One region of the Streptomyces sp. NPDC017936 genome, then DNA from elsewhere that is predicted to be linked to it. Evidence: riboswitches for the same ligand, from Rfam matches in the RefSeq annotation. Region 1 holds a riboswitch; each other region holds the start of a gene.
The links. A riboswitch is a leader RNA that binds a small molecule or an ion and turns the genes downstream of it on or off. The one in region 1 is predicted to bind cyclic di-AMP.
Positions count from the first base shown of each region.

Region 2: linked by a shared signal. The riboswitch ahead of ACH4F6_RS23515 (transglycosylase SLT domain-containing protein) and the one ahead of ACH4F6_RS05960 (LysM peptidoglycan-binding domain-containing M23 family metallopeptidase) in region 1 are both predicted to bind cyclic di-AMP.
Region 3: linked by a shared signal. The riboswitch ahead of ACH4F6_RS13725 (transglycosylase family protein) and the one ahead of ACH4F6_RS05960 (LysM peptidoglycan-binding domain-containing M23 family metallopeptidase) in region 1 are both predicted to bind cyclic di-AMP.

Region 1 covers NZ_JBIRHK010000002.1:549,637-559,411, forward strand. Annotated here, with positions in the region: gene ACH4F6_RS05935 (aspartate aminotransferase family protein) at 1-1,006, shown strand, start outside; gene ACH4F6_RS05940 (helix-turn-helix domain-containing protein) at 1,090-1,743, shown strand; gene ACH4F6_RS05945 (DUF6126 family protein) at 1,740-1,859, shown strand; gene ACH4F6_RS05950 (tyrosine-protein phosphatase) at 1,887-2,684, opposite strand; gene ACH4F6_RS05955 (alpha-galactosidase) at 2,903-4,975, shown strand; cyclic di-AMP (ydaO/yuaA leader) riboswitch at 5,283-5,441, shown strand; gene ACH4F6_RS05960 (LysM peptidoglycan-binding domain-containing M23 family metallopeptidase) at 5,446-6,435, shown strand; gene ACH4F6_RS05965 (hypothetical protein) at 6,724-8,592, shown strand; gene ACH4F6_RS05970 (DUF6250 domain-containing protein) at 8,607-9,314, shown strand; gene ACH4F6_RS05975 (SGNH/GDSL hydrolase family protein) at 9,441-9,775, shown strand, end outside.
Region 2 covers NZ_JBIRHK010000011.1:127,180-136,954, reverse strand. Annotated here, with positions in the region: gene ACH4F6_RS23540 (glycosyl hydrolase) at 1-470, shown strand, start outside; gene ACH4F6_RS23535 (polysaccharide deacetylase family protein) at 532-1,287, opposite strand; gene ACH4F6_RS23530 (glycosyltransferase) at 1,434-2,807, opposite strand; gene ACH4F6_RS23525 (GNAT family N-acetyltransferase) at 3,141-4,205, opposite strand; gene ACH4F6_RS23520 (HAD family hydrolase) at 4,483-5,307, shown strand; gene ACH4F6_RS23515 (transglycosylase SLT domain-containing protein) at 5,320-5,796, opposite strand; cyclic di-AMP (ydaO/yuaA leader) riboswitch at 5,802-5,985, opposite strand; gene ACH4F6_RS23510 (polyprenyl synthetase family protein) at 6,836-7,846, shown strand; gene ACH4F6_RS23505 (outer membrane lipoprotein carrier protein LolA) at 8,238-9,437, shown strand; gene ACH4F6_RS23500 (ABC transporter ATP-binding protein) at 9,472-9,775, shown strand, end outside.
Region 3 covers NZ_JBIRHK010000005.1:444,417-454,191, forward strand. Annotated here, with positions in the region: gene ACH4F6_RS13690 (SDR family oxidoreductase) at 130-858, shown strand; gene ACH4F6_RS13695 (N-acetyltransferase) at 937-1,680, shown strand; gene ACH4F6_RS13700 (hypothetical protein) at 1,778-2,176, opposite strand; gene ACH4F6_RS13705 (SurA N-terminal domain-containing protein) at 2,467-3,117, shown strand; gene ACH4F6_RS13710 (nucleoside triphosphate pyrophosphohydrolase) at 3,230-4,240, shown strand; gene ACH4F6_RS13715 (cytochrome P450) at 4,584-5,891, shown strand; gene ACH4F6_RS13720 (transglycosylase family protein) at 6,074-7,090, shown strand; cyclic di-AMP (ydaO/yuaA leader) riboswitch at 7,295-7,462, shown strand; gene ACH4F6_RS13725 (transglycosylase family protein) at 7,467-8,165, shown strand; gene eno (phosphopyruvate hydratase) at 8,550-9,775, shown strand, end outside.

The DNA of each region.
Region 1 (9,775 bases):
GGCCGTCGAGACCGCCCTGAAGTTCGCCCGCCGGGCCACCGGCAAGCCCCGCGTCCTCTACTGCGACCACGCCTTCCACGGCCTGACCACCGGCTCGCTCTCGGTCAACGGCGAGGACGGCTTCCGTGACGGCTTCGCCCCGCTGCTGCCGGACACGGCCGTGCCGCTCGGGGATCTCGACGCGCTGGCGAAGGAGCTGAGGAAGGGCGACGTCGCCGCGCTGATCGTCGAGCCGATCCAGGGCAAGGGCGTGCACGAGGCCCCGCCGGGCTTCCTGCGCGCCGCGCAGGAGCTGCTGCACCGGCACAAGGCGCTGCTGATCGCCGACGAGGTGCAGACCGGCCTCGGCCGGACCGGCGACTTCTACGCCTACCAGCACGAGGACGGCGTCGAGCCGGACCTGGTGTGCGTGGCCAAGGCGCTCTCCGGCGGCTACGTGCCGGTCGGCGCCACCCTCGGCAAGGACTGGATCTTCAAGAAGGTCTACTCGTCGATCGACCGGGTGCTGGTCCACTCCTCGAGCTTCGGCTCCAACGCCCAGGCGATGGCGGCGGGCCTGGCGGTGCTGTCGGTCCTGGAGGACGAGGGGATCGTCGCCAACGCCCGGGTCACCGGGGAACGGCTGAGATCACGGCTGGCGGCGCTCACCGAGAAGTACGAGCTGCTCGCCGACGTGCGGGGCCGGGGCCTGATGATCGGCATCGAGTTCGGCCGGCCCAGGTCGCTGAAGCTGCGCAGCCGGTGGGCCATGCTCCAGACCGCGCGCAAGGGGCTCTTCGCGCAGATGGTGGTGGTCCCGCTGCTGCAGCGGCACCGCATCCTCACCCAGGTCTCCGGCGACCACCTGGAGGTGATCAAACTGATCCCGCCGCTGGTCGTGGACGAGGCCGACGTGGACCGGTTCGTGGACGCGTTCACCGAGGTGATGGACGACGCCCACGGCGGGAGCGGGCTGATGTGGGACTTCGGCCGGACGCTGATCAAGCAGGCGGTGGCCCACCGGTGACCGGGCCGGAGCGTCACCCTGCCGGCTTTGCCTCTGAGGCAAGAGATTTGCCATAGAGGCAAAGCCGGGTGCTGAATGGAGGCATGAGCTCCTCCGACGCCGTTCCCGGCACCGGCCACGGCCCGGGCGCCGACCACGGCCCCGGCCCGGCCGACGCCCTGCCGGTGGTCGCACCGCAGCTGCGGGCCCTGCGCCGCCGGGCCGGACTCACCCTGGAGGCCGCCGCCCGCTCCGCCGGCCTGTCGCCCGCCCACCTCTCCCGGCTGGAGACCGGCGGACGGCAGCCGTCGCTGCCCATGCTGCTCGCGCTCGCCCGCATCTACGGTACGACCGTCTCGGAACTGCTCGGTGAGACGGTCACCGGCCGGGACGCCGTCGTGCGGGCCGCCGACATGGAGCCGACCCACGCGGGCGGATGGACGTACTGGCAGGCCGGTGCGTCCGGGCGGGGCATGCAGGCCCTGCGGGTCCACGTGCCGTACGGCTCCCAGGGCGACATCGTGCGGGTGCACCCCGGTGAGGAGTGGCTGCACGTCCTCGCCGGACGGCTGCGGCTGCGGCTCGGCGACACCACGCACCTGCTCGGCCCGGGCGACAGCGCGCACTTCGACTCGCTGACCCCGCACCGCATCGCCGCGCAGGACCCCGACGGGGTCGAGCTCCTCTTCGTCCACACCCTGCTGCAGAGTCCGACGGCCGCCCTGTGCCTCGGCCCCACCCCTGGAGAGACGCCATGAGCGACATCGAGGAGAAGTTCCCCCGGAGCCTGTGGATCCGGCTGATCATCTACATCGCCGTGGGGCACCTCTTCGCCGGGTTCCTCTGGCTGCTGTTCGAGGTCGGCGCCAAGTAGGGGAGACCGGGCTCCGGGAGCGCCCGCTCAGTCCAGCAGGCGCTCCCGCAGCCGCTCGCGGGTCCGCGGGGCCAGCCCGAGGCCCTGCTCCAGGTAGGCCTCGACACCGCCCCAGGTGTCCTCGATGGTGCGGAACGCGGCCGTGAGGTACTCGGCACGGGCTTCGAAGAGGGGGCTCAGCAGCTCCATGACCTCGGGGGAGTACGCCTCGGCGGAGGTGCCGCTGCGGCGCACCTTGTAGCGGCGGTGCTTGGCGTTGGACTCCAGGTAGTCGGCCATGATCGCCTCGTGCTCCACGCCCACCGCGAGCAGCGTCACGGCGACGGACAGACCGGCCCGGTCCTTGCCCGCCGCGCAGTGCATGAGCGCCGGGACGCTGTCCTCGGCGAGGGAGTGCAGCACGCGCGAGTGCTCACCCGTGCGCTCCTTCACGATCGAGCGGTAGGAGGCGATCATCCGGCCGGCCGCCTTGCCGTCGCCGAGGATCCCCCGCAGCTGCTCGATGTCGCCGTCGCGGACCATCTTCCAGAACTCGGCCCCGTCCGCCGGGTCGGAGAGCGGCAGGTTCACGTTGCGCACGCCCGGCAGCTCGACGTCCGGGCCCTCCAGCCGCTGGTCCGCCGCGTTGCGGAAGTCGAAGACCGTGTGCAGGCCCAGCGAGGAGAGGAAGGCGGCGTCCTCCTCGGTCGCGTGCGCGAGGTGGCCGCTGCGGAACAGCACGCCGTGCCGCACCCGCCGTCCGTCGACGGTGGGCAGGCCGCCCACGTCACGGAAGTTGCGCACACCGGCCAGCTGGGACTCGGTCGACGGGATCTGCTGCGTCACAGGGGCTCCTGGCGGTCGTCGGTCCCGGCCGGCGCGGCTCGGATGGCCGACGGAACGCTTCCCCGACGATACGACAACGATGCGTGGCGCAACGGATCGCCCACAGTGAGCAGGAGCACGTGTCCGGCTCATGGGCCGTGCGGGTGTTTGCCCAGGCGGGCCCCGTCCCCTGATGATGTCGGAGCTTGATCGCACCTGTTCGAATCAGTGGGGGTTTGATGCCCGAGTCCGCCGCCGACGGCCGCACCTGGCTCCTTACGGGGCCCGCCAGCAGTTACGCCGTCCATGTCACCGAGGCCGACGAGCTCGTGCACCTGCACTGGGGCCCGCGGCTCGCGCTCGCCGACGCCGAGGCCCTCGCCGAGCGCCCCCTGCCCGACTACTGGTCCTTCGAGTCCCCGCTCGACGGCCGGGAGGAGTACCCGGTGGAGGGCGGGGCCCGCTTCGTCCGGCCCGCCCTGTCGGTGCGCGGCGCCGGGCGGCGCGGCACCGAGTGGACCTTCGCCGGCCACGAGACCGAGGGCGGCGAACTGCGCCTGCTCTTCCGTGACGCCGGGCTCGGCGTCACCCTCCACTACCGGATGCGCGACGACGTCGTCGAACGCTGGGTGACCCTGCGCAACGACGGCGACGAACCCCTGGAACTGCTGCGCGCCGACTCCGCCGCCTGGAGCCTGCCCGACCGCGACGGCTGGCGCCTGTCCCAGCTGCACGGCCGCTGGGCCGCCGAGTCCCGCCTCACCCGGGGGCCCCTCACCTACGGCGAGAAGGTCATCGGCAGCCGCCGCGGCCACACCGGCCACCAGCACCTGCCCTGGGTCGCCCTGGACACCGACGCGACCGAGGAGCGGGGCGAGGTCTACGGCTGCGCCCTCGGCTGGTCGGGCTCGTGGCGGATCGCCGTGGCCCAGCTGCCCGACGCGCGCGTGCAGATCACCGGCGGCGCCGGCTACGACGACTCGGGCCTGCTGCGGCTGGCGGCCGGGGAGTCGTTCACCACGCCCGTCTTCGCCGGCCTGTGGACCGACGCCGGCTTCGGCGGCGCGAGCCGCGCCTGGCACGCCTACCAGCGGGCGCACGTGATCCCGGAGGCCGGGCGCGACCGGCCCGTGCTGTTCAACTCCTGGGAGGCCACCTACTTCGACATCTCCGAGGAACAGCAGGCGAGCCTCGCGCGGCGGGCCGCGGACATCGGCGTCGAGCTGTTCGTGGTGGACGACGGCTGGTTCGGCGCGCGCACCGGCGACCACGCCGGGCTCGGCGACTGGCGGCCCAACCCCGAGCGCTTCCCGCGGGGCCTCGAGCCGCTCGCGGACCAGGTGCACGCGCTCGGCATGCAGTTCGGCATCTGGGTCGAGCCCGAGATGGTCAACGCCGACAGCGACCTGTACCGGGCGCACCCCGACTGGGTGCAGTACCAGCCGGGACGCAGGCGGACGGAGCTGCGCAATCAGCTGGTGCTCAACCTCGCGCGCGAGGACGTCCAGGAGTACCTCTGGCAGCAGCTCGACGGACTGCTGTCCAGTGCGCCCATCGACTACGTGAAGTGGGACTTCAACCGCTGCTTCACCGACGCCGGCTGGCCGGACGACGACTACCCCCAGCGGCTCTGGGTGGACCACGTGCGCGCCCTGTACGCGCTGCTGGACCGGCTGCGGGCGGCCCATCCGGGCGTGGCCTTCGAGTCCTGCTCGGGCGGCGGCGGGCGGATCGACCTCGGGATCATGAGCCGCACGGACCAGGTGTGGACCTCCGACAACACCGACCCGCTGGACCGGCTCGCCATCCAGCACGGCTTCAGTCAGATCCACCCCGCGCGGGTGATGGCCGCCTGGGTCACCGACAGTCCGAACACCCAGCTCAACGGCCGGGTCAGCTCGCTGCGCTTCCGGTTCGTCAGCGCCATGGCCGGGGTGCTCGGGGTCGGCGGGGACCTCTCCGAGTGGTCCGGGGAGGAGCTCGCCGAGGCCCGCCGCTGGGTCGATCTCTACAAGGAGATCCGGCCCCTCGTGCAGCACGGCGAGCTCTACCGGCTGCGGCCCCCGGAGGGGGGCCTGAGCGCCGTGCAGTACGTGCGCGGGGACGAGTCCGTCGTCCTCGCCTGGCTCCAGGCGCAGCGGTACGGCGAGCCGGTGCCGGCGGTACGGCTGCGCGGCCTCGACCCGGCCGCTTCGTACGAATGCCTCGAAACGGGCGAAGTGCACCGGGGGGCGGTGCTGGTGCACCACGGGATGCGCACGGGGCTCCGTGGTGACCTCGATGCGACGGTCATCCGCTTGCGTCGCATCTGAGTGATCTGTCCGGATTGGGGGCCTTCATTCCAACTCGGCCGGGAGTAAAGGGTCCTGGGGGCACGTCACGTGAGGAGCGTCATATCCGTGACCGTGCGTCGCTCGTCATGTTCACGTAATTTCGGTGCTCTTCCCGGCCGTTCGGTGGGCGGCGGCCGTTCCGGTACACGGAAAGTGACCGGGATTCCCCGCCGGGGGCCGGGAGGAAGGGGGCAGGGGGGCAACCCTCGCTTGTCGTCGTGCGTCCGGGTCGCTTACGTTCCACACCGATCCGGACGGACGCCGAATCCTGCCGCCGCCCGGAGCCCGCACACACTCACCCGTGCACGGCAGGAGCGGGGGACCCACAGGCAGAACCGCCTGTTCCGGTCTCCGGAACAGGCTCGGGGTAAAGCCGCGCCCCGGCGCGGCCGGGCATCTCCAGCCCGCACCCGACAGCTCACCTCGCAGGCGCCGGAGAGGAATCCGCCATGCCCGCGAAGGGTAAGCACCGCCGCCCGAAGACCCAGCGCTTCACCCGCTCCCTCGCCGCCGCCGGAACCGGTGGCGCCGCGCTCGCCCTCCCGCTCATCGGCGCCGCCGGCGCCCACGCCGCACCGGCCGCGCAGCCGGTGTCCTCGCTTCCGGAGAAGGCCGTCCAGAGCGTTCCGGTCGCGCAGCCGGCCGCCGCCGGCTCGAAGTCCGCCGCGAGCGCCACGACCTACACGGTGCGGGCGGGCGACTACCTCTCCAAGATCGCGGACGAGCAGCACGTCGGCGGCGGCTGGCAGAAGCTGTACGCCGACAACCGCGCGGCCGTCGGCGACGACCCGTCGCTGATCCACCCCGGTCTGAAGCTGTCGATCGGCGAGAAGGCCGCGACCGGCGCCACCGGGTCGCCGTCCGCCGCGGCCGGTTCCTCCTCCTCGTCGAAGTCGTCGCAGTCGTCCAAGTCCGCGAAGGCCTCGGAGGCCTCGGAGGCCTCGCGGTCGAAGGCCTCGGAGTCCGCCGGGCAGTCCTCGTCCTCCCGGACCACGGCCGCCCAGGGCGCCGGGAACGACGGCGGCTCCAGCGGCTACGCCCTGCCCACGGCGAACGCCGCCGTCGGCACCCCGTACCGCATGTCCGGCAGCATGTGGTCCAGCGGCTACCACACCGGCGTCGACTTCGTCGTCCCGACCGGCACCTCGCTCAGGGCCGTCGGCGCGGGCACGGTCGTCTCCGCGGGCTGGGGCGGCGCGTACGGCAACCAGGTCGTCATCCGGCTCGCCGACGGCTACTACGCCCAGTACGCCCACCTGTCCTCGCTCTCGGTCTCGGCCGGCCAGACCGTCTCCGCGGGCCAGCAGGTCGGCCTGTCCGGCGCGACCGGCAACGTCACCGGTCCGCACCTGCACTTCGAGATCCGCACCACGCCGAACTACGGCTCGGACATCGACCCGCTCGCCTACCTCCGTTCGCACGGCGTCTCCGTCGGCTGACGCCTGGCGCGACCAGCTGCCCCACGCCGGAGGCCGGACCCGTTTCCCGGGTCCGGCCTCCGGCGTGTTTGCGTCTTCATGATCATTGTGTTGCGGTCGTATGGCGGTCCCCGCCGGACCGTCGACAGGCGGGACGGAGGGGGGAGACAGTGATCTCCCGTAGGGGACAAGCGCTTTCCGCGATCCCGCGCATGTCCGACACGTCGAACGTCGTTCGGCTTCATGGACGGTGACCGGACATCGCGAGGTGGCCGACCCCACGACCACTCCCATCGTGAAGGACCACACGTGAACCCCACCCGACGCCGAAGAACCGTCGCCGTCACCGCCGCCGCCCTGCTGGCCGGGCTCTTCTCCGCGCCCGCCGGCCAGGCCGCCGAGCAGCCGCGCCGGATCGTCGAGAACCTCGACCGGGGCCTGGTCGCCGTGCCGTCCGGCGAGGGCACCTTCCTCAGCTGGCGCCTGCTGGGCACCGAGTACGCCCGGTACGGCGACGCGATCGCCTTCAACGTGTACAAGAACGGCCGCCGGCTGAACCGCGAGCCGATCAGGAAGTCGACGACCTACCAGGACGACTCCCGGGGCAGGGGGACCTACACCGTGCGCGCGGTCGTGGGCGGGCGCGAGCAGCGGCCGGGTTCCGCGGCCCTCGACCTCGCCGAGGGGTACGCCGAGATCCCGCTCGCCGCGGCCGACGGCTACACCGTCCAGCACGCCTGGCCCGGCGACCTCGACGGCGACGGACGCTACGAACTCGTCGTCAGCCGGCTCTCCGGGACCCGCGACCGGTCCGACCTGCTGGAGGCGTACACCCTCACCGGGGAGCGGCTCTGGCGGGTCGACCTCGGCCCGGGCTCCTACACCCAGGTCGGCGGGAACGGCGCCAACGACCCGGCGCCCGCCGCGATCAGCGGCTCCACGGCGATCGGCGGCTACCGCAACGACGACAACGTCACCGTCTACGACCTCGACGGCGACGGGAAGGCCGAGGTGCTGGTGCACACGGCCGACGGCACCACCTTCGCGGACGGCGCGCGGGTCACCGCCGCCTCGCCCGCCGACCAGTTCGTCTCGGTGATCGACGGCGCCACCGGAGCCGAGCGCACCCGGCAGCCCGTCCCCGACGACTTCGCCGCCGACGGCCCCTCCGGCGGCCACTTCGGCATCGCCCATCTCGACGGCGTCCACCCGAGCCTGGTCACCAAGCTGGTCACCCGCGTCGGCGCCAAGCGCGGCACCTTCCGGATCCTCTTCCAGACCTGGGACTTCGACGGCACGGACCTCGAACGCCGCTGGAAGTACGTCGTCCCCTCCGACAGCGGCGCGACCAGCTTCCACCAGATCCGCACCGTCGACGTCGACAGGGACGGCAGGGACGAGATCGCCGACGGCAACTACGTCGTCAACAGCGACGGAACCCTGCGCTACGTCGTCGACGGCGCCGGGCACGGCGACCGCTTCCACATCGCCGACCTCGATCCCGGCCGCCCCGGCCTGGAGGGCTTCGCCATCCAGCAGGCCGAACTCGGCGTCGTCCCGAACTTCCCCTGGTACTACTACGACGCCGACACCGGGGAGCGTCTGGTCACCGGACAGCACCCCGCCGACTGGGTGAACGACACCGACATCGACGTCGGCCGCGGCAGCACCGGGGACATCGACCCCGGCCATCCCGGCTACGAGTACTGGACCTCCACCGCCGACGTCACCGCACCCGGCGCCGGCGTCCACAACGTCCAGGACGGCAAGGTCTCCACGACCACGCCCAGCGTCAACTTCCGCATCTGGTGGGACGGCGACAAGGCGTCGGAGAACCTCGACTTCACCCGCGTCGAGAAGTGGGACCCGGCCACCGAGACCAGCGCCACGCTCTTCGACCCGGCCGGCGTCGTCTCCGGCGCCCGCAACGCCACCCCCTTCTACGGAGACCTCCTCGGCGACTGGCGCGAGGAGATCCTCGCCGAGACCGCCGACCACACCGCCCTGCGCCTGTACACCACCACCGAGCCGACGCGGACCCGCCTCTACACGCTCGCCCAGAACCCCGCGTACCGCCTGGGCTGGACCGTGCGCGGCTACCTCCAGTCGACGTACACCGACTACTACCTCGGCACCGAGACCCGTCGCGTCCCCGCGCCCCGCATCACGACCCCCTGAAGGAGCACTTTCCCGTGACCACGTCCCGCAGAGCCTTCGGCGCCCTGGCCGCCGGCGCGGCCCTGGCCGCCCTCGCCCCCGCGGCGGAGGCGAGCGCCGCACCCCGTCACCGCCGCCTGATCGCCCACGACGACTTCCGCCGCGGCCTGCGCCGCTGGGCCGTCGAACTGGAGAAGGGCGGCACCGTCACCGCCTCGCGCGGCACCCTGGAGGTCGACGTGCCCGCCGGCGCGACCATCTGGTTCAAGCAGCGGCTCGAAGGACCGTACGTCCTGGAGTACACCGCCACCCCGGTCTCCGCGGGCGGCGCGAACGACCGCGTCTCCGACCTCAACAACTTCTGGAACGCCGTCGACGTCCGTTCCCCGGACGACCTCTTCGCCACGCGGCGCGGCGGCGCCCTCGCCGAGTACGACTACCTGAAGACGTATTACGTCGGCTACGGCGCCAACACCAACACCACCACCCGGCTGCGCCGTTACGTCGGCCGGCCGGGGGTCCGGCCGCTGATCCACGACTACACCGAGCCGCTGTTGACGGCGAACGAGCCGCACCACGTCCGCATCGTCTCCGACGGCTCCACCGTCCGGTGGTGGAACAACGGGCGGCTCGTCTTCGACCACACCGACCCGGAGCCGTACACCGCCGGGCACTTCGCCTTCCGCACCACCTGGAGCCATTTCCGGATCGACGACTTCCGGGTGTGGTCGCTTATTCCCTGATTGGCCAACTCTTTAGGAGTGGCTTATCTCACCGTCCGTCAACCCTTGCCTACGGTCGCGTAGGTCACATTCGAAGGTGAATCATGCACTGCTGTGGCAGACGATTCGAAGAGTGACAACAGATCAGTGATCGGGTCGTACGTGGCGGTGGGCGACAGCTTCACCGAGGGCGTCGGCGACCCCGGCCCCGACGGGGCGTTCGTCGGCTGGGCCGACCGGTTCGCGGTGCTGCTCGCGGACCGGCGGCCCGAGGGCGACTTCAACTACACCAACCTCGCGGTGCGCGGCAAACTCCTCGACCAGATCATGGCCGACCAGCTGCCCAGGGCGGTGGAGCTCGCTCCCGACCTGGTCTCCTTCTGCGCGGGCGGCAACGACATCCTGCGTCCCGGCACCGACCCGGACGAGGTGGCCGAGCGCTTCGAGCGGGCGATCGCCGCGCTGACCGCCACGGCGGGGAC
Region 2 (9,775 bases), on a different contig from region 1:
ACGACCGGTTCCGGCAGCTGGGCGTGACCAACGTGGTGTGGACCTGGATCACCACCGGCTACCTGGAGCACGCCGGCCTCATGAAGCGGATGTACCCCGGCGACGCCTACGTCGACTGGATCGCCTACAACCAGTACAACTACTACCGGTGCCACAAGGCGGGCTGGCTCACCTTCGCCCAGACCCAGCGGGCCACGCACGACTGGATCCGCGAGAACATCTCCGACGACAAGCCCCTGATGCTCTCCGAGTTCGGCACCGCGAACGACCCGCAGCGACCCGGGCGCCAGGCCGAGTGGTACGCGCGGGTGCCGGCGGTCCTCAAGGGCCTGACGGGGGTCAGGGCCGCGCTCCAGTGGAACTACCGCGACCCCGGTCCCCACTGCGATCTCGCGGTGGCCGACGACGAGGCGTGGGAGAGCCTGCGCGAGGCGGTCTCCGACCCCTACCTCAACCAGCCCCTCGGATAGGGGCCGGGAGGGGGCGGAGACCGCCTGCCGGGCGGGAGTCCGGCCCGCGACCGCCGAGACCTCAGCCCGCGAACACGGGCCCGCGCGCGACCGCGCGGGCCCGCCGGTACCACCGCCAGGCGACCGTCTTCGCGCCGTCCCGGTACGGCGCGACGCGCGCCCCCTCGCCGGCCAGCCAGCTCTCCACGTCGGCGACGGTGTGGCTCCGGCGCACGATGAGCCGGGCGATGCGGTACCGCTCGTCCCGGTCCGAGCTGAGCGCGTGCCGGACGGCGGTGGCCGTCTCGTAGCCGGCGGCGGCCGCCGTACGGCGCACCCGACCGCTGTTGTAGCCGTGCGGGTAGGCGAGATGGCGGATCCCGTGCCCGAGGGCGTCCTCCAGCACGGCCCGGGAGTCGCGCAGCTCGCGTGCGAGGTCCCGGGGCGGCAGGGTGTCGAGCTGGGCGTGGGTGACGGTGTGGCTGCCGACCTCCATGCCGTACCGCTCCAGCCCCGCCGCCTGCTCCAGGGTCATCATCGGGGCGGGCGGCAGCAGACTGCGCCCGCCCGGGGCGATGGCGCCGGTGGTGAGGTAGGCGGTGGCGGCCAGCCCCCGTCCGGCCAGGGCCTCGGCGGTGGGGCCGGGCAGGTCGGCGAAGCCGTCGTCGAAGGTCAGCAGCACCGGCCGGGCGGGCAGCGGCGCCCGCCCGGCGAGGTGGTCGGCGAGCGCGCTGACGGTGACGGGCGTACGGCCGCTGTCGACGACGGCGTCGAGGTGCGCCGCGAACTGCCGCGGTGTGACGGTGAACTCCGCGATCCAGCCGGGCGGGTCGTCCATCACGGCGTGGTACAGGAACACGGGGATGGCGGACCCGGCGGCGCCGGTCGTCCCGGTGGTCCCGGTCGCCCCGCTCGTCGGAGCGCCCGTCCCGCCCACCGGTCCCCCCGTCCCGCCCGTGCCCTCCCTGCCGTCCCCGGCCCCTCTCATCGCGACCCTCCGGGCACCCCGGGCTCCCCGGGCACCCCGGGCTCCCCGGGCTCCCCGGACGCCGTCGGCGCCCCGGGTCCCGCGGCTCCCCGCAGGGCGCGGCGGGCCCGCAGATAGCCGAGGGGGCCGTAGGCCATCCCCCGGCGTTGCAGCCGGGACAGCCGGCGGGGCCACGGATGGCCGCGGTCGTCGTGCCCGCCGGGCGCCCCCGCGGTGTCCGCGTCCCGGACCGCGGTCAGCGCACGCGCGTGGGCCAGGCCCCGGGGCAGCCGGGCGAGGAACGCGGGCAGCAGCCCGGGACGGTCGACCAGGATCGCGGTGAGGTAGGCGGTGAGGCCGGCGCCGTAGCCGTACGCCTGGGTCTCCAGGTCACGCCAGGTCTCCCGGTGGTGGTGCCAGACCAGGGCCTGCGGGGTGTAGTGCAGGCGGTGCCCCTGGGCGAGGACGCGGACGAAGCCGTAGAGGTCGTCGCCGCCGCGGGCGAGCGTGCCGGCGCCGGTCGCCGGGTCGAAGCCGCCGACCGCGCGCAGCACGCCGGTCCGGAAGGCCATGTTGGCGCCGGAGCCGAACCGGCCCGCCGCGAACGGGAACAGCGGCTCGTCGGCGGGCGGGTCGGCGGGGTCGTACGTCCGTGCCGTGAAGCCCTTCGCGAAGCCGCCGTGGCTCTCCAGCAGCACCTGGGCGGGCGTGCGCAGCCGAGCCGGCAGGATCAGGCCGGTGGCGCAGCCGAGGCCGGGGTCGGCGGCGAAGGGCGCGGTGAGTTCGGTGAGCCAGCGTGGGTCGGCGACCACGTCGTCGTCGGTGAAGGCGACCACCTCGCCGCGGGCGGCCGCCAGCCCCGCGTTGTGGGCGACGGCGAGACCGGGCACCGGCTCGGTCACGTACCGCACCCGCTCGGCGTACTTGCGCTCGATCAGGTCCCGGGTGGCGTCCGTCACCGGCGCGTTGTCGACGACGACGATCTCGAAGTCCGGGTGGTCCTGGTCGAGCATCGAGTCGAGCGCGTGGGCGAGCTGTCCGGACCGTTCCCGCGTGGCGATCACCACGCTGGTGCACGGCGGGGGAGACGCCTTCGCCTTCGTCTTCGCCGTCGGCTCCGGCTCCGGCTCCGGCTCCTGGACGATCCGCTTCCGGGCCTGCCCGGCGAGGACCGTCCGGGGGTCGGCGCCCTGCGGAACCCGCCCGAGCAGCGTGCCGACGGGTCGGCCGGCCCTCCTGACCAGGAGGAACACCTCGCCGTGGGTGACGGGCGGGCTGCCCGGCCCGGGTCTGAGGACGGCCTCGGCGCCGTCCAGGTCCAGCTCGGCGACCTGGACCGGACCGATGTCCAGGAACCGCCTGATCTCCTGTTCCACCCGTTCTCGAGACATGAACCCCCCTGCTCTCATGAGCCCCTCCCCTGGCACGACCACGAGCCTCCCCGAGTGAGCCGCGACCACGACCGCTCGGGCCGCGCCCACGACCGCCGGGCCACGACCACGACCGCTCGGGCCGCGCCCACGACCGCCGGGCCACGACCACGATCGCTCGGGCCGCGCCCACGACCGCCGGTCCAGGACCACGACCGCCGGGGCCGCGACCGCGCCCCGGGGAGCCGCTCCCGCGCCCCGGGGTGTTTCCGCGCCCCCCGAGCCGCGTGCGCGACCCCGGCCCGTGGGACGGGCCGCGCCCCACGAGCCGTGGTCCGCCCGCCGCGGTCCGTCTCACGCCCGGCGCAGCCGGCCCGCGTTCCTCAGCATCCGTGCGGCCGTCGCCGCGAGCCGCGGCCGGTGCCGCACGAAGTGGTGCGCGCGGCGCGAGGGCTCGCGGCTGAGCCAGGCGAGCGCCGCTCCCACGCCGGGACGCGTCCACGTCCCCTCGTAGACGGGCAGCTCGCCCGTCCTCAGCGAGTCCTTGTACTCGGCCGCGCCCCGCCCCAGGTCGAGCAGCCCGACGCCCTCGGCGGCCGACGCCTCGGCCATCCGCAGATGCAGCACCAGGCCCGGCGAGTACTTCGAGAACTCCGGGTCGTACGCCGGGAACCAGCAGGCCAGCACGGTCGCCGAGCGCAGGCCGAAGTGCGCGGCGATCGGCCGCTCACCGGCGTAGAGGACGGACAGCGTGCCGGAGCACTCCGGGGCGCGGGTCCCGGCGAGCGTGTCGACGAGCCGGGTGATCCACTCCTGGGCGAACCGGTCCCGGCGGCCGGTCCGCCGGTACTGCGCGGACTTCCACGCCATGAGCGTGCGCAGCGCGGCCGGATCCCGCTCGTCGAACACGAACCGCAACGGGCCGACCTGTCGGCCGAGCCGGCGTTCCTTGGCGAGCGTCGTCTTCAGGAACTTCGGCGACTGCGCGCGCAGGACGGACTCGTAGGTCTCGTAGCCCTTCTCCACGTCGATGACGTAGGCCGCGTACTCGGCGGCCGCGCGCGAGACGAACAGGCCCTGTTCCGCCTCCAGGTTGTCGAAGGCGAAGCTGGACAGGGAACAGGCCCGCATCAGTTCGTCCGCGTCCAGCCCGATTCCCGGTGCCAGAACGGCTCCCTGGGCGTCCGAGACGCCGTACGCGAGGGCCTGGCCCTGGCCGAGCCGGCCCCGCTCGTGGGGCAGGAAGCCGACCGGCTCGCGCCCCTCGTACACCACCGCCACCCGCGCGCGCGGCCGTACGCGGCCCACCGCGTCGGCGAACTCCGGTTCCATGAAAGGGTTGCGCGGGACCGTCGACGCCGCGCGCAGCGCCCGCCACCGCTCCCGTTCCCCCTCGCCGAGATCCTCCGGCCTCAGCACGCGAACACGTCCACTGCTCAACCTGACCCCCCGATCAAGTCCCCCCTGGACCCTTGGACGGTACCCCTCCAGGCAGTTCGGGCGGTAGGTAGCACACCATGTTGTTGCCAACCGGTGCAGAGGCCTTTAACCGGTCTGTACCCGACGTTGTGGTGGAAAGCCGTTTCAGCCGTGCGCAACCCCGCCGGTTCCCCGCTCGCGTCGTCCCTTCCGCCGGCACCGGCCGGGGCCGGACGGACGGTGAGTCGGGGGCGGACGGAATCCGTATTCTCTGATCATGGCCGCACCCTTCGCAGATGCCGCGCGCTGCGCGTACTCCCTCGTCGCCACCGACCTGGACGGAACGCTGCTGCGCGGCGACGACACGTTCTCCGACCGGTCGCTCGACGCGCTGGCGCGGGTGGCGGCCGCCGGCGCCCGCCACCTCGTGGTGACGGGACGGCCGGCCCCCCGGGTGCGGCCGCTGCTGGAGAACCTGCACAGCAGGGGGCTCGCGGTGTGCGGCCAGGGCGCGCAGTTGTACGACGCCGGCGCGGACCGTCTGCTGTGGTCGGTCACCCTGGACCGGGAGCTGGCGGAGACCGCGCTCGGCAAGATCGAGGCGGAGGTCGGTCAGGTGTACGCGGCCGTCGACCAGGACGGCGTCGACGGGCTGACGCTCATCGAGCCGGGCTACCGGATGCCGCACCCGACCCTGCCGGCCCTGCGCGTCGGCTCGCGCGACGACCTGTGGTGCGCGCCGATCAGCAAGGTGCTGCTGCGTCATCCCGCCTTGTCCGACGACGAGTTGGCGGCGACGGCCCGCTCGGTGGTCGGCTCGCTCGCGACCGTCACCATGTCGGGGCCGGGCACGGTGGAGCTGCAGCCGTGCGGCATCACCAAGGCGACGGGTCTGGCACTGGCCGCCGAGCACCTGGGGCTGCGGCCGCAGGAGACGCTCGCCTTCGGCGACATGCCCAACGACATCCCGATGTTCGACTGGGCGGCGCACGGTGTCGCGATGGCCGACGCCCACCCGGAACTCAAGGCGGTCGCCGACGAGGTGACGACGTCGAACGAGGACGACGGCGTGGCCGTCGTCCTCGAACGGCTCTTCCCCTAGGAGGGGTGCCGGTCAGTAGGCGCCGAAGACGTTGTCGATGGAGCCGTAGCGCGCGGCCGCGTAGTTGCAGGCCGCGGTGATGTTGGCGACCGGGTCGTACGGGTCGTACGAGGTGCCGGGCACGTGGTACGCGGTGAAGGTCGGGTCGATGACCTGGAGCAGGCCCTTGGAGGGGGTGCCCTTGACCGCGTTGGAGTCCCAGAGGTTGATGGCCTTCGGGTTGCCCGAGGACTCACGCATGATGTTGCGGTGGATGCCGTTGTAGGTGCCCGGGATGCCGCGCTCGGCCATGATCGCGAGCGACTCGCGGATCCAGCCGTCGAGGTTGTCGGGGTACCCGGCGATCGTGGTGCCCGACCCCGTGCCGGCGGCGGACGCGCTGCCGGCGCCGACGAGCGGGAGGGTGAACACGGCGGCGCCGGCGCAGACGGCGGCGACGGTCCGGGCGAGGCGGATGCGGGCACGGCGGGGCTGAGCGGCAGCGGACATGGCGGTCTTCCTCTCCGACGCCTGCGAGGTGAGCTGTCGGGTTCGGGCGGAAAGGTGCCCGGCCGGCCGCCGTGGGCACGGCGACGCGACTTCACCCCGAGCCGGTCCGGTACGTACGTGACGTACGGCCCGGCGGCCTACCTGGGTCCCCCGCTCCTGCCGTGCGCGAGTGTTCGTCGATGGATGGCGAAGGGCGGCGGCAGGATTCGGCGTCCGCCCGACTGGGCGGGAACGTATGCGAGAGCACATGTCCGGAACAAGTGCCTGATTCACTGATCGCCCCAATTGACCTTGGTCTGAGGGGTATGGGGTACTTGATCCTTTGCCGTCGGGAAGCATCAAGTCGCTTGCGGGGAAAGCGGAATCACGGATTCCGGGGCCGGGCGCCCTCGTGTCGCGAAGTGAGCCAACTCACGGGCGATGACAAGAGGGGTGAATCGGACAATAAACCTCAAGTCCCTTCCAATGGGGCGCAGTACGGAGGCGAAGGGGAACGCGCCGCTCCCGCGGGCCGATCGGCCGGCGCGGCCCCGGGGCGAGGGGGCGCCTCGCCCGGTGGGCGGGTGCGCGCCCGGTGCGGCCCCGGTGGGCTCCGGTCCGCCGGGGCACGCGCGTGTGAGGGGCCGGTCCGGGCCGGCCTGCCCGCCGAGGGCCGGGGAGCGCTCCCGGACCGCCGGACCGCCGGGTCGCGGGGGGCGGAGGGGCCCCTGGGGCGGCCGGTGAGGGCGTGGTCGTTTCGGGGAGGGAGCCGGGCGCCGGAGGCGGCGTCCGCCGCTGCGCGGGACATGAATCGCCGCTTCCCGGTCAGTCGATACGTGTCCGCCGGTACCGGCCGGTCAGAAACATGCCGGCCGTGATCCGGAACCGCCCGGGCTGCACCGGTGTCTCCCGCGCCTCCCGGTCGGGCGATGTGGGGGCCGAGGGCGTGGGGGCTTATCGGTGATCGAAACGTGACCGGATACGCTGAGCCGAGTGGTGGCAGCGACCTATCGACAAACCGTGTAAGCGGCAGTGGACACCAGCAGACAGGAGACCCCTCGTGACCGTCGTCGGGCCGTTCGGGCTGAGCGTGCGGGACCAGGCTCTGGAAGCCGATGTCCAGGCCGGATTGGCGGCTGTCGAGGAAGGCTTGCTCGAGGCCACCAAGAGTGAGGTCCCGTTCATCACGGAGGCCGCCCAGCACCTGGTGCGGGCGGGCGGGAAGCGGTTCCGGCCGCTGCTCGTGATGCTCGCGGCGCAGTTCGGTGATGCGTACGCGCCCGGAATCGTGCCGTCGGCGGTGGTGGTGGAGCTCACCCACCTGGCCACGCTGTACCACGACGACGTGATGGACGAGGCGGCCGTCCGGCGGGGCGTGCCGAGCGCGAACACCCGGTGGGGCAACTCGGTGGCCGTCCTGACGGGGGACTTCCTGTTCGCCCGCGCCTCGCACATCGTCGCCGACCTCGGGCCCGAGGCGGTCCGGGTGCAGGCGGAGGCGTTCGAGCGGCTGGTCACCGGCCAGATCCTGGAGACCGCGGGGCCGCAGGACGGACGGGACCCGGTCGAGCACTACCTCGACGTGCTGGGCGGGAAGACCGGGTCGCTGGTGGCGGTGTCGTGCCGCTTCGGGGCGATGATGTCGGGCGCCGACGACAAGGTCGTGGACGTGCTGACCCAGTACGGGGAGCGGCTGGGGGTCGCCTTCCAGCTCGCCGACGACGTGCTGGACATCGCGTCGGACTCGCACGAGTCGGGCAAGACGCCGGGGACGGACCTGCGGGAGGGCATCCCCACGCTGCCGGTGCTGCGGTTGCGGGAGCGGGCGGCCCGGCTGTCCCTGCCCGAGGACCTCGCGCTGTGCGAGCTGCTGGACTCCGACCTGAGCGACGACGCGCGGCACGCGGAGGCGCTGGCCGCGCTGCGGGCCCACCCGGCGCTGGAACAGGCCCGAGCGGACACCGTGCGGTACGCGAAGGAGGCGCGGGCCGCGTTGGCGCCGCTGCGGGAGTGCGGGGCGAAGTCGGCGTTGATGGAACTGTGCGATGCGGTGGTGCACCGGGCGGGGTGAGGGGTTCGCCCACCCGCCCGTCTCGGCTTCTCGAGGAGCGGCCCTCGAAAGGCCTCGGGGCTCCGCCCCGGACCCCGTGGGGACCTCGTCCCCTGCGCCCCTGACGGGACTGCGCCCCCTTCACCCTGACGGACGCCCGAGCCCTCGCCGGTCCCTCCGTGCTCGCTCCGCTCGTCCCCGGCCCCCTACGGGACGGCCCCGTCCGTCCGACGTCGTGTCATACCGCAGGCGTACGCGGAGTTGAGTCCTCGGGTTGACGCATGGGGGTGGCTGATTTGGTCAGATGGGGACAACGGAAAACACCACTCCTCACCGATTCGGGTGAGAATGGCGGCTTGAGGGGACGTTCACGACATGACCGGCCGCCGCCGACGACGGAGGTAAGGCACACATGGCACCGTACGCATCCGACGACAGCACGCACGCGGGGGAGGCCGACGGCCCGAGGGGCGGGCGGCGCAAGGTGGCGCGGTACGTGGTTCCGGTCACCGTGGCGGGTGTCGCGGCGGCGACGATCGGGCTGGTCCCGGCGCTGGCCGACTCGGGCGACCCGGACCTGCCGAAGATCAGCGCGCAGCAGCTGATCGAGAAGATCGCCGCATCGGACGTGCAGCGGCTCTCCGGCACCGTGAAGATCACCACCGATCTCGGCCTGCCCGACCTGGGCGGGCTGGAGAGCGGGCTGCTCTCCGGGGCCGCCGGGGAGGCGGGCGGCTCGTCCGCCGACCCGTCCGCCAAGCTGACCGAACTCGCCTCCGGCACGCACACCCTGCGCGTCGCCGCCGACGGCCCGGACCGGCAGAAGGTCTCCCTGATGGAGAACGCCGCCGAGTACAGCCTCATCCACAACGGCAAGGACGTGTGGGGGTACGACAGCGCCTCCAACGAGGTCTACCACTCCACGGCGGAGCAGGGCGCGAAGGACGACGCGACCCCCGTCCCCACCACGCCCCAGGAGCTCACCGAGGAAGCCCTGAAGGCGGTGGACGACACCACTTCCGTCACCGTCGACGGGACCGTCCGGGTCGCCGGCCGCGACGCCTACAAGCTGCTGGTCGAGCCCAAGCAGTCCGGTTCGACCGTCGGCGCGATCAGTGTGGCCGTGGACGCGAGGACCGGGCTGCCGCTGAAGTTCACGCTGACCCCGTCGAGCGGCGGCGCCGCCGTCGTGGACGCGGGCTTCACCCAGGTCAGCTTCGCCGGGCCGGCCGCCTCCACCTTCGACTTCACGCCCCCCAAGGGCGCGAAGGTGACCGAGGGCGACACGGCCGAGGCGCCCGAGGACCCGGGCGCGTCGCCCTACGAGGACTTCGACCGGGACTGGGCCCTGAAGACCATCGGCGAGGGCTGGACCTCCGTCGCCGCCTTCGACACCGGCGGCGAGGGCGTCCCCTCCTCCGGCGACCTCCCCGACGCGGGCGGCCTCGGCGGCTTCCTGGACTCCTTCGGCGACAAGGTCACCGGCAGGTTCGGCTCCGGCACCGTCTTCTCCACCCGCCTGGTCAACGCCCTGGTCACCGACGACGGCAAGGTCTACGTCGGCGCCGTCACCAAGGACGCCCTCGTGAAGGCGGCCGACTCGGGGCAGTAAGTACCCTGACGTGAACCGACGATCGGGGGAGCCGATGGACGACGACGCGGCGGAGGCGGCCGGGGCGGCACCGGGTGCGGACGACACGGCCGGAGCCGTCATCCGCACCCGCGCCCTCACCAAGCGCTACCGCGGCGGACAACTCGCCGTCGACGGCCTCGACCTGGCCGTCCCGGCGGGCAGCGTCTTCGGCTTCCTCGGTCCGAACGGCTCCGGCAAGACCACCACGATCCGCATGCTGATGGGCCTCATCGAGCCCACCTCCGGCACGGCGCGGGTGCTCGGACGGCCCATGCCGCACGCCTCCCGCGCCGTCCTGCCGCACGTCGGGGCCCTCA
Region 3 (9,775 bases), on a different contig from region 1:
CGTCCGAACACCCCCGGCCGACCCGTCCGCGCGGGCCGCCGGCCGCTTCGGCCGGGCCGGATGAAAGATGCCCTGCCCACGGAACGGTCCCTGTGCCAGATTTCAGGTGTTCCCGACGAAAGGCAGGCCATGAAGTTCGCGGTCATCGGCGGTACCGGGCTCATCGGGTCGCAGGTCGTCAAGAAGCTGAACGCCGCCGGGCACGAGGCGGTCCCGCACGCGCTGTCCACCGGTGTCGACGTCATCAGCGGCCAGGGCGTGGACGAGGCGGTGGCGGGAGCCGAGGTCGTCATCAACGTGACGAACTCGCCGACCTTCGACGAGGCCTCCCTGGCCTTCTTCCGGACCTCCATGGACAACCTGCTGGCCGCGGCCCACAAGAGCGGCGTCGCCCACTTCGTGGTCCTCTCCATCGTCGGCGTCGACCAGGTGCCCGAGCTGGCCTACTACCGCGCCAAGACGCTGCAGGAGAACATCCTCGCGGCCGGGCCGGTCCCCTGGTCGATCGTCCGGGCGACGCAGTTCATGGAATTCATCGACGCCGTGCTGTCCTGGACCGCCGACGGCGACACCGTGCGGCTGCCGGCCACGCCGATCCAGCCGATCGCCGCCAAGGACGTGGCCGACGCGGTGGCCGGGGTCGCCGTGGGGAGCCCGCTGAGGGGCGTGCGCAACATCGCCGGCCCCGAGATCCTCCCCCTGGACGAGCTCGGCCGGATCACCCTGGCACACAAGGGCGACAGCCGCACGGTCGTCACCGACCCCACCGCCGGCATGTTCGCCGTCGTCAAGGGCGACGTCCTCACCGACAAACAGGCCTACCTCGCCCCCACCCGCTACACCGACTGGCTCTCCTGACGCGGACCCGTCCCGGCGCCGGCGGCAGGTTCCCGAACCCGTTTCCGCGGCTTCGCCGCCCCGCCTACGGTGGCCGGCATGGAACTGAAGGTCTCGTCCCTCGCCGACCGCCCCGAGATGCTCGGCCCGGTCCTCGACATGCCGGACAGCTGGCAGGAGTTCACCACCCAGGACCCGGTGGGCAACGCGCACTACGGCCGGATCCCCGTCGAACTCCCGGAGTACGTGCTGTTCGCGCAGGACGAGCGGGGCGAGGTCCTGGCGCACGCCTACAGCGTGCCCTTCGCCCTGCACGCCGAGGGACGCGGCGAGCTGCCCGCGCGCGGCTGGGACCAGGTGCTCGTCTGGGCCTTCGCCGACCTGCGCCGCGGAGTGCGGCCGGACACGGTGAGCGCGATCTCGATCGTGGTCGCCCCGCACGCCCAGGGCCTGGGCCTGTCCGGGCGCATGCTCACGGCGATGCGGGACAACGCCCGCGCGCGGGGCTTCACCGAGGTCGTCGCCCCCGTCCGCCCGAACGCCAAGCACCGCGAACCGCACACACCGATCGAGGAGTACGCCCACCGGGTGCGGGAGGACGGGCTGCCGTACGACCCGTGGCTGCGGGTGCACGCGCGGGCGGGGGCGACCATCGAGCGGGTGGCGCCGGCCTCCATGACGGTGTCCGCCTCGCTGGAGGAGTGGCGCCGCTGGACGGGGCTGCCCTTCGACACGCGGGGAGACGTCGAGGTACCCGGCGCGCTGGTGCCGGTGCGCTGCGAACCGGAACGCGACTACGCGGTGTACGTCGAGCCCAACGTGTGGATGAGGCACCCGCTCTGACGGGAACCGGGCCGGGTCCGCCGTCCGCGGCCCGGCCCACGGGCCCGACTTCCCAGGGCCGGGCCTCCCAGGGCCCGGCCCGCCGTTCCCGCCCGGGCTACCGCCCGTACGGGTAGCGCTGCTGGTACGGATGCCCCTGAGGCGTCGGCGCCGCTCCGTACGCCATGGCCGACACCGGCAGGATCCGCTTGTCGAACAGGGCGCCCAGCAGCATCCACGTCGCCGTCACCAGGGTCACCAGGATGGCGAGCCCCATGAACTCGTCGCCGTCCGGGCTGTCGTCCGTCGCCAGCCACGGCACGGTCACGCACTCGTACAGCAGGAAAGCGGCGAAGGCGCCCCAGTCCGAGGACCGGCCGCGCCGGATCGCCACGTACAGGAACGGCACCCACACCAGCAGGCCCAGTGAGCCCCACACCAGAACCGCCCAGGCCAGCCGCTGGAACCAGCCGGCCTCCAGTCTCTTCTCCGCGCCCGTCATCGGCGTTGTCGTCATCTCGCCCCCCAAGTAGCCAGGGAGCAAGGGTAGGGCACGACCGAACCCCGGCGGACCTCTCCCTCTTTACCGCGGCATGAGGGAATCCTGTCGCTTTGAGCGGCCTGTGCTTCCCGGTCCCGGGAGCACCGCGGACCGCGGCGCGTTCCGGTCCGGGGGAACCGGGCGCGGCGGTGCCGGAACTCCCGGTGAATCGTTGGTCGAATGGGTTGGCCACAGCCGCACCACTGCCTACCATCGATCACCGCAAGACTTTGTGCACCGCCGCACAATCTCCTCGGGAGGCTTCCTTGCACAGCCGCCGTCGTCGCACCGCGCTCCTGTTGTCCGCCGCGATCGTCGCGGCCGGCCCCCTCCTCACCGCCTGCGGAAGCGAGGCGCATCCCGGTGCGGCGGCCGTCGTCGGCGGCCAGCGGATCACCGTCTCCCAGCTGGAGAACCGGGTCGACGAGGTCCGCGCCGCCCAGCGCGCGGCGGTCACCGACGACACCCAGTACGCGCAGGCCGTCGCGCAGACCGGCACCCTCACCCGCGACACCCTGCACGGCATGGTCCTCGACCGGGTGCTGCACCGCGCCGCCGAGGACGCGGGCGTCACCGTCAGCCGCAAGGAGGTCCAGGAGATGCGGACCGGCCTGGAACAGCAGGCCGGCGGCGCGAAGGGCCTGCGGATGACCTGGCTCCAGCAGTACGGCATCCCGCCGCAGCGCCTCGACGAGAACCTCCGCCTCCAGCTCGAGGCCCAGAAGCTCGCCGCGGCGCTCGGCACCGACACCAGCCAGCCCGCCTTCTGGGACGCCCTGTCGAAGGCGTCCCAGGACCTCGGCGTCGACCTCAACCCGCGCTACGGCGACTGGGACGTGAAGAAGGTCAGCCGGGTCGACGCGAAGACGCCGTGGGTGCGGGACGTGACGGCGGCGGGCGAACAGCGGACGGCCTGACGGACCGCCGTACGGGCCACCGGGCCTGCCGGTGGACGGCAGGCCCGGTGGACGGCAGGCGAGCCTGTGGACAGCCGGCCGGGCCGTCGGCGGCGTGGGTTACGTTCGAGGGGTGAACGCACACAGCAGCTCCGCAGAGGTCTCCCGGGAGGGTGCCCCCGGCCGGGTCGTCCTGCTCACCACCAGCCACCGCGTCGCCCCCGGCCTGCTGTCCTGGCCCGCCTGGCAGGCGCTGCGCACCGCCGACCGCGTCCTGTGCGCGGACGGCGCCCACCCCCAGCTGCCGTATCTGCGCGAGGCGGGCATACGGGTGCAGGAGGCCTCCCCGGCCGCCGAGGACCTGGTCGCCGCCTGTGCCGGCGGCCGCACGGTCGTCGTCGTGGCGACCGGCGAGGGCGAACCGGCCCTCACCGACGGCCTCGCCCGCCTCGCGGGCTCCGGACGCGTCGCCATGCCGGAGCTCGAGCTGCTCCCCGCCTCCTACGACCTCCCCGGCGCCCGCCTCCTCGACCTCGTCCAGGTCATGGACCGCATCCGCGCCGAGTGCCCCTGGTCCTCCCGGCAGACCCACAGGGGCCTGGCGAAGTACGCGGTCGAGGAGGCGTACGAACTCGTCGAGGCCATCGAGGACGGCGACCGCGACGAGCTCCGCGAGGAACTGGGCGACGTCCTCCTCCAGGTCGTCTTCCACGCCCGCATCGCCGAGGAGGACGAGGAGTCCCCGTTCTCCGTCGACGACGTGGCCGCCACCATCGTCACCAAGCTCGTCCACCGCCACCCGCACGTCTTCGGCGACGCGACCGCGACGACCCCGGAGGAGGTGAAGGAGCACTGGCTGCGCACCAAGGCGGCCGAGAAGCAGCGCGAGTCGGTGACCGACGGCATCCCCCTCCACCAGCCCGGCCTGGCCCTCGCGGCGAAGCTCAGCTCGCGCGTGCGGACCGCGGGCCTTCAGGTGCCCCTGCCGGCGTCCGAGGGCATCGGCTACGAACTGCTGGCCCTGGCGGCCCGGGCCGAGTCGGAGGGGCTGGACCCGGAGGCGGCGCTGCGGGCGGCCGCGCGGGCCTACCGGGACGCGATCCGGGCGACCGAGGGCGTGGCGGACCGGGGCCGAGGGGACTGACCCGCTCCGCCGTGCGGACACGCGGTCCGCACGGGACGGACCCGGAGCGCGAACCGGACCCGGAGCGCGAACCGGACCCGGAGCGCGGACCGGAGCGCGGACCGGACCCGGAGGCGGACGTGGGGGAGGAGACCGCCGGACGGAGGGCCGCTCCCGCCGGGGAGGGCCGGACGGGCGCCCGCGTGCCGCGCGCCCCGCGGTCCGTGCCGCCGCCGCCGCCGTACTCCGCCGGACCGTCGGGGAGAGGCCGTGCGCCCGCGACCGGTCGTGGCCGCGGGGGAGCCGCCGTCCGGCCCGCCGTCCTGCGTGAAGCCGTCGCCGTGATCCGGGCTACCGTCGAGGAGTGACCGACCAGCCCACCCCCGACAGCGCCGCCCCGGAACTTTTCACCTGGGAATTCGCCACCGACCCCTATCCCGCCTACGCCTGGCTGCGCGAGCACGCCCCCGTGCACCGCACCGCGTTGCCGAGCGGAGTGGAGGCCTGGCTGGTCACCCGGTACGCCGACGCCAAGCAGGCCCTGGCCGACCAGCGGCTGTCGAAGAACCCCGCGCACCACGACGAGCCCGCACACGCGAAGGGCAAGACCGGCATCCCCGGCGAGCGCAAGGCCGAGTTGATGACGCACCTGCTGAACATCGACCCGCCGGACCACACCCGCCTGCGCCGCCTGGTCAGCAAGGCGTTCACGCCCCGCCGCGTCGCCGAGTTCGCCCCCCGCGTCCAGGAGCTGACCGACGGCCTCATCGACCGGTTCGCCGCACGGGGAACCGCCGACCTCATCCACGACTTCGCCTTCCCGCTGCCCATCTACGCCATCTGCGACCTGCTGGGCGTCCCCCGGGAGGACCAGGACGACTTCCGGGACTGGGCCGGGATGATGATCCGGCACGGCGGAGGACCGCGCGGCGGAGTCGCCCGGTCGGTGAAGAAGATGCGCGGCTACCTGTCCGAGCTCATCCACCGCAAGCGCGAGGCCCTGCCCCCCGAGCCCACCGCCGGCGAGGACCTCATCTCCGGCCTCATCCGCGCCTCCGACCACGGCGAGCACCTCACCGAGAACGAGGCCGCCGCCATGGCCTTCATCCTCCTGTTCGCCGGCTTCGAGACGACCGTCAACCTCATCGGGAACGGCACCTACGCCCTCCTCACCCACCCCGGCCAGCGCCACCGGCTCCAGGACGCCCTGGCCGCCGGCGACCGCACCCTGCTGGAGACCGGCGTCGAGGAACTCCTGCGCTACGACGGCCCCGTGGAACTCGCCACCTGGCGCTTCGCCACCCGCCCGCTGACCCTCGGCGGACAGGACATCGCCCCCGGCGACCCCGTCCTCGTCGTCCTCGCCGCCGCCGACCGGGACCCGGCGCGCTTCGCCGACCCGGACACCCTCGACCTGTCCCGCCGCGACAACCAGCACCTCGGCTACGGCCACGGCATCCACTACTGCCTGGGCGCGCCGCTCGCCCGCCTGGAGGGCCAGACCGCGCTCGCCACCCTCCTGACCCGGCTGCCCGACCTCCGGCTCGCCGCCGACCCGGGCGAGTTGAGGTGGCGCGGCGGCCTCATCATGCGCGGGCTGCGCACTCTTCCCGTGGAGTTCACGCCTCCCGCGTCCCCGGTTCCGGGGACACCGTCCGCACCCGCTCCCTGACCGACCGCCACATGACCGTTCCGCGAAGCAAAGGTGACCGTTCCTCAACTCTGTGATCTTCACGTGATCTGTGCGGCATGAACTTGTGACAAGTGATCGTCTGCCTATACGTTCACTCGTCAGCGCGGCGCCCCGGCTTCACCCGCCGCGCGGGCCATCGCTGTCTCGAGAAAGGCGCCCGCATGCTCTCCGGGAACGGTCGTCACCGTCGCCCCCGTCAGGCCCCGGCCCTCCTCGTCGCGGCCGGCGTGACCGGCTCGGCCATCGCCATCCCGCTGCTGGGCGCCGGCGCCGCGAGCGCCGCCGACGGCGGCGTGTGGGACAGGGTGGCGGAATGCGAGACCGGCGGCTCCTGGAGCGCCAACGAGGGTGGCGGCGAGTACGGCGGCCTCTCGCTGACCCAGGAGGACTGGGAGGCGTACGGCGGACTCGACTACGCCACGCGCCCCGACCTGGCCAGCCGCAACCAGCAGATCTCCGTCGCCCAGAAGGTCCTCGCCGACCAGGGCGTCGGCGCGTGGGGCACGTGCGGGCTGACCTCCGGGCTCAGCAAGGAGTCCGGCTCGGTGGACCTGGACACCGGCGTGGCCGGCGAAGAGTCCGACTCCCCCGTGTCGTCCGGCTTGTCCGACTTGTCGAAGGGGGCGTCCGGCTCCGCGAACTCCTCCGGGTCCTCGGAGGATCCGGGCGAGGCCTCCGCCGACCCCTCCGCCGAATCCCCCGGCGACTCCGCCGAGACCCCCTCCTCTTCGCCCTCGTCCTCTTCGCCTTCGACGCCCGACGACCCCGCAGCGTCCGACGCGTCCGCCGACGCCGGCGCGGAAGGCTCTCAGGCGGGAGGCGCGTCGTCCGCGGCGACCCCCGAGGCGGACAACTCGGACAACTACGCACAGAGTGCCGGTTCCTGGAGCCTCGTCGACACCGGCGCCGCCGCCACCGACACCGGCTCCGGCCGCCACCGGGGCGGCACCGCCGACGAGAGCGCGACCGACGGCACGACCACCGCGTCCGCCGGCCGTCACGCCGCCGGAACGGCCGGCGCCTACACGGTCCGGGTGGGTGACTCCCTCGTGTCCATCGCCGACTCCCTTGACCTGGACGGCGGATGGCGTGCGCTCTACGCCGAGAACGAGGACCTCATCGGGCCCGACCCGAGCAACATCGTGCCCGGTCAGACCCTTGCGACTGGGGTCGAATAGGGGCGAAAGGCCGCTGGAAACGGCGGAGTTCACGTCACACTTCGTGCTGAATGTCCGTTTTGGCGAAAGTGTGGGATGAGTCTCAGAAGCCCTGATCGTCTTTGAAAATCCGTCGATCACGTGCCTACGGTCGTGACCGCTCGGCAACCCGAGCCCCGGCTGTCGCAACGCCGAATCCTGCCAGTGGCAGCCCGGGAACAGTCGTCGCGTCAAGCGCCGTGGGCAGGAGCGGGGGACCCAAGGTAAGTGCCGCACCGGGCAGTCGACCGGAGCGGCTCGGGGTGAAGCCACGCCTCCCGGTGGAGGAGTGGCCGGGCAACTCAACCGGCCCGAACCCGACAGCTCACCTCGCAGGCGTCGGTGAGGGGATCGATCCATGCTGTTCTCCAGCAAGGGCAAGCACCGCCGTCCGTCCAAGGCCACCCGCGCCATCGCCGTCGCCGGTGTCGCCGGCGCCGCCGTCGCCGCCCCGCTGATGGCGGCCGGCAACGCCTCCGCCGCCACCGCCGCCGAGTGGGACACCGTCGCCCGGTGCGAGTCCGGCGGCAACTGGTCCATCAACACCGGCAACGGCTACTACGGCGGCCTGCAGTTCTCCGCCTCCACCTGGGCCGCGTACGGCGGCACGCAGTACGCCTCCACCGCCGACAAGGCCTCCAAGTCCCAGCAGATCCAGATCGCCGAGAAGGTCCTCGCGGGCCAGGGCAAGGGCGCCTGGCCGGTCTGCGGCAAGGGCCTGTCCGGCGCCGGCTACACCGGCGGCTCCTCCGACAGCGGCTCCGGCTCGTCGTCCTCGGAGTCCTCCGGGACCACGACCCGTTCGACCGAGCAGCAGAGCGCCTCCCGCTCCGCCGAGCGCCCGGCCGCCCAGAGCCAGAAGACGGTCACCACCCCGACCGGCAAGAAGGTCAAGAAGGGCGACGGCGAGTACAAGGTCGTCAAGGGCGACACCCTCAGCTCCATCGCCGCGCAGGAGGGCGTCAAGGGCGGCTGGGCGAAGCTCTTCCAGCTGAACGGGGACGTCGTCGAGGACGCCGACCTCATCTACCCGGGCCAGCAGCTGCACCTCAAGTGACACCCGGCCCCCAGCGCGGCCACAGCCCCCTCACATCCGAGGTCCGCACACTGAGGACCTCGTGAGGGTCCCCCCGTCCCCACGGGCTCCCCGCCCCGGTGCGTCTTCCCCCCCCGTACGCACCGGGGCGGGGTTTTCTGCGTCCGGGCCGCCCCCCTCGCCTCCCCGCGGCGTTCGCCGCCCGTTCCGGAGATTGCCCCACCCTCTTTGTTCCGGGCGGGAACAATGTGTACCGTCAGTCTGTCCACGGGACGGTCGGTCGGCTGCCGGAGGCCCCCGGGCGGTTAGGCTCTAGTCGCAAGGCCCAGCAAGGGACCGACAAGGGCTCACCGCGGCCCACGTGCCCGTGCACAACCAGCGTCACATCCCAAGAAGGAGATGCTCGTGCCGTCCATCGACGTCGTCGTAGCCCGGGAAATCCTGGACTCCCGAGGCAACCCCACGGTCGAGGTCGAGGTCGGCCTCGACGACGGCAGCACCGGGCGTGCCGCCGTTCCGTCCGGCGCCTCCACCGGCGCCTTCGAGGCCATCGAGCTCCGCGACGGTGACCCCAACCGCTACCAGGGCAAGGGTGTCGAGAAGGCCGTCCTCGCCGTCATCGAGCAGATCGGCCCGGAGCTGGTCGGCTACGACGCCACCGAGCAGCGCCTGATCGACCAGGCCATGTTCGACCTGGACGCCACCGACAACAAGGGCTCCCTCGGCGCCAACGCCATCCTCGGTGTGTCCCTCGCCGTCGCCCACGCCGCCTCCGAGGCCAGCGACCTCCCGCTCTTCCGCTACCTGGGCGGCCCCAACGCGCACCTGCTGCCGGTGCCGATGATGAACATCCTGAACGGCGGCTCGCACGCCGACTCCAACGTGGACATCCAGGAGTTCATGATCGCCCCGATCGGCGCGGAGTCCTTCTCCGAGGCCCTGCGCTGGGGCACCGAGGTCTACCACACCCTCAAGAAGGTCCTGAAGAACAAGGGCCTGTCCACCGGTCTCGGCGACGAGGGCGGCTTCGCCCCGAACCTCGGCTCCAACCGCGAGGCCCTCGACCTCATCCTCGAGGCGATCAAGGAGGCCGGCTACACCCCCGGCGAGCAGATCGCCCTGGCGCTGGACGTCGCCGCCTCCGAGTTCTACAAGGACGGCTCCTACACCTTCGAGGGCAAGGAGCGCTCCGCCGCCGAGATGACCGAGTACTACGCGGAGCTCGTCGCCGCGTACCCGCTCGTCTCCATCGAGGACCCGCTGTTCGAGGACGACTGGGAGGGCTGGAAGACCATCACCGCCCAGCTCGGCGACAAGGTCCAGCTCGTCGGCGACGACCTGTTCGTCACCAACCCCGAGCGCCTGGCCCGCGGCATCGAGGAGGGCGCCGCCAACGCGCTGCTCGTGAAGGTGAACCAGATCGGTTCGCTCACCGAGACCCTGGACGCCGTCGAGCTGGCCCAGCGCAACGGCTTCAAGTGCATGATGTCCCACCGCTCCGGCGAGACCGAGGACGTCACCATCGCCGACCTCGCCGTCGCCACCAACTGCGGCCAGATCAAGACCGGCGCCCCGGCCCGCTCCGAGCGCGTCGCCAAGTACAACCAGCTGCTGCGCATCGAGGAGATCCT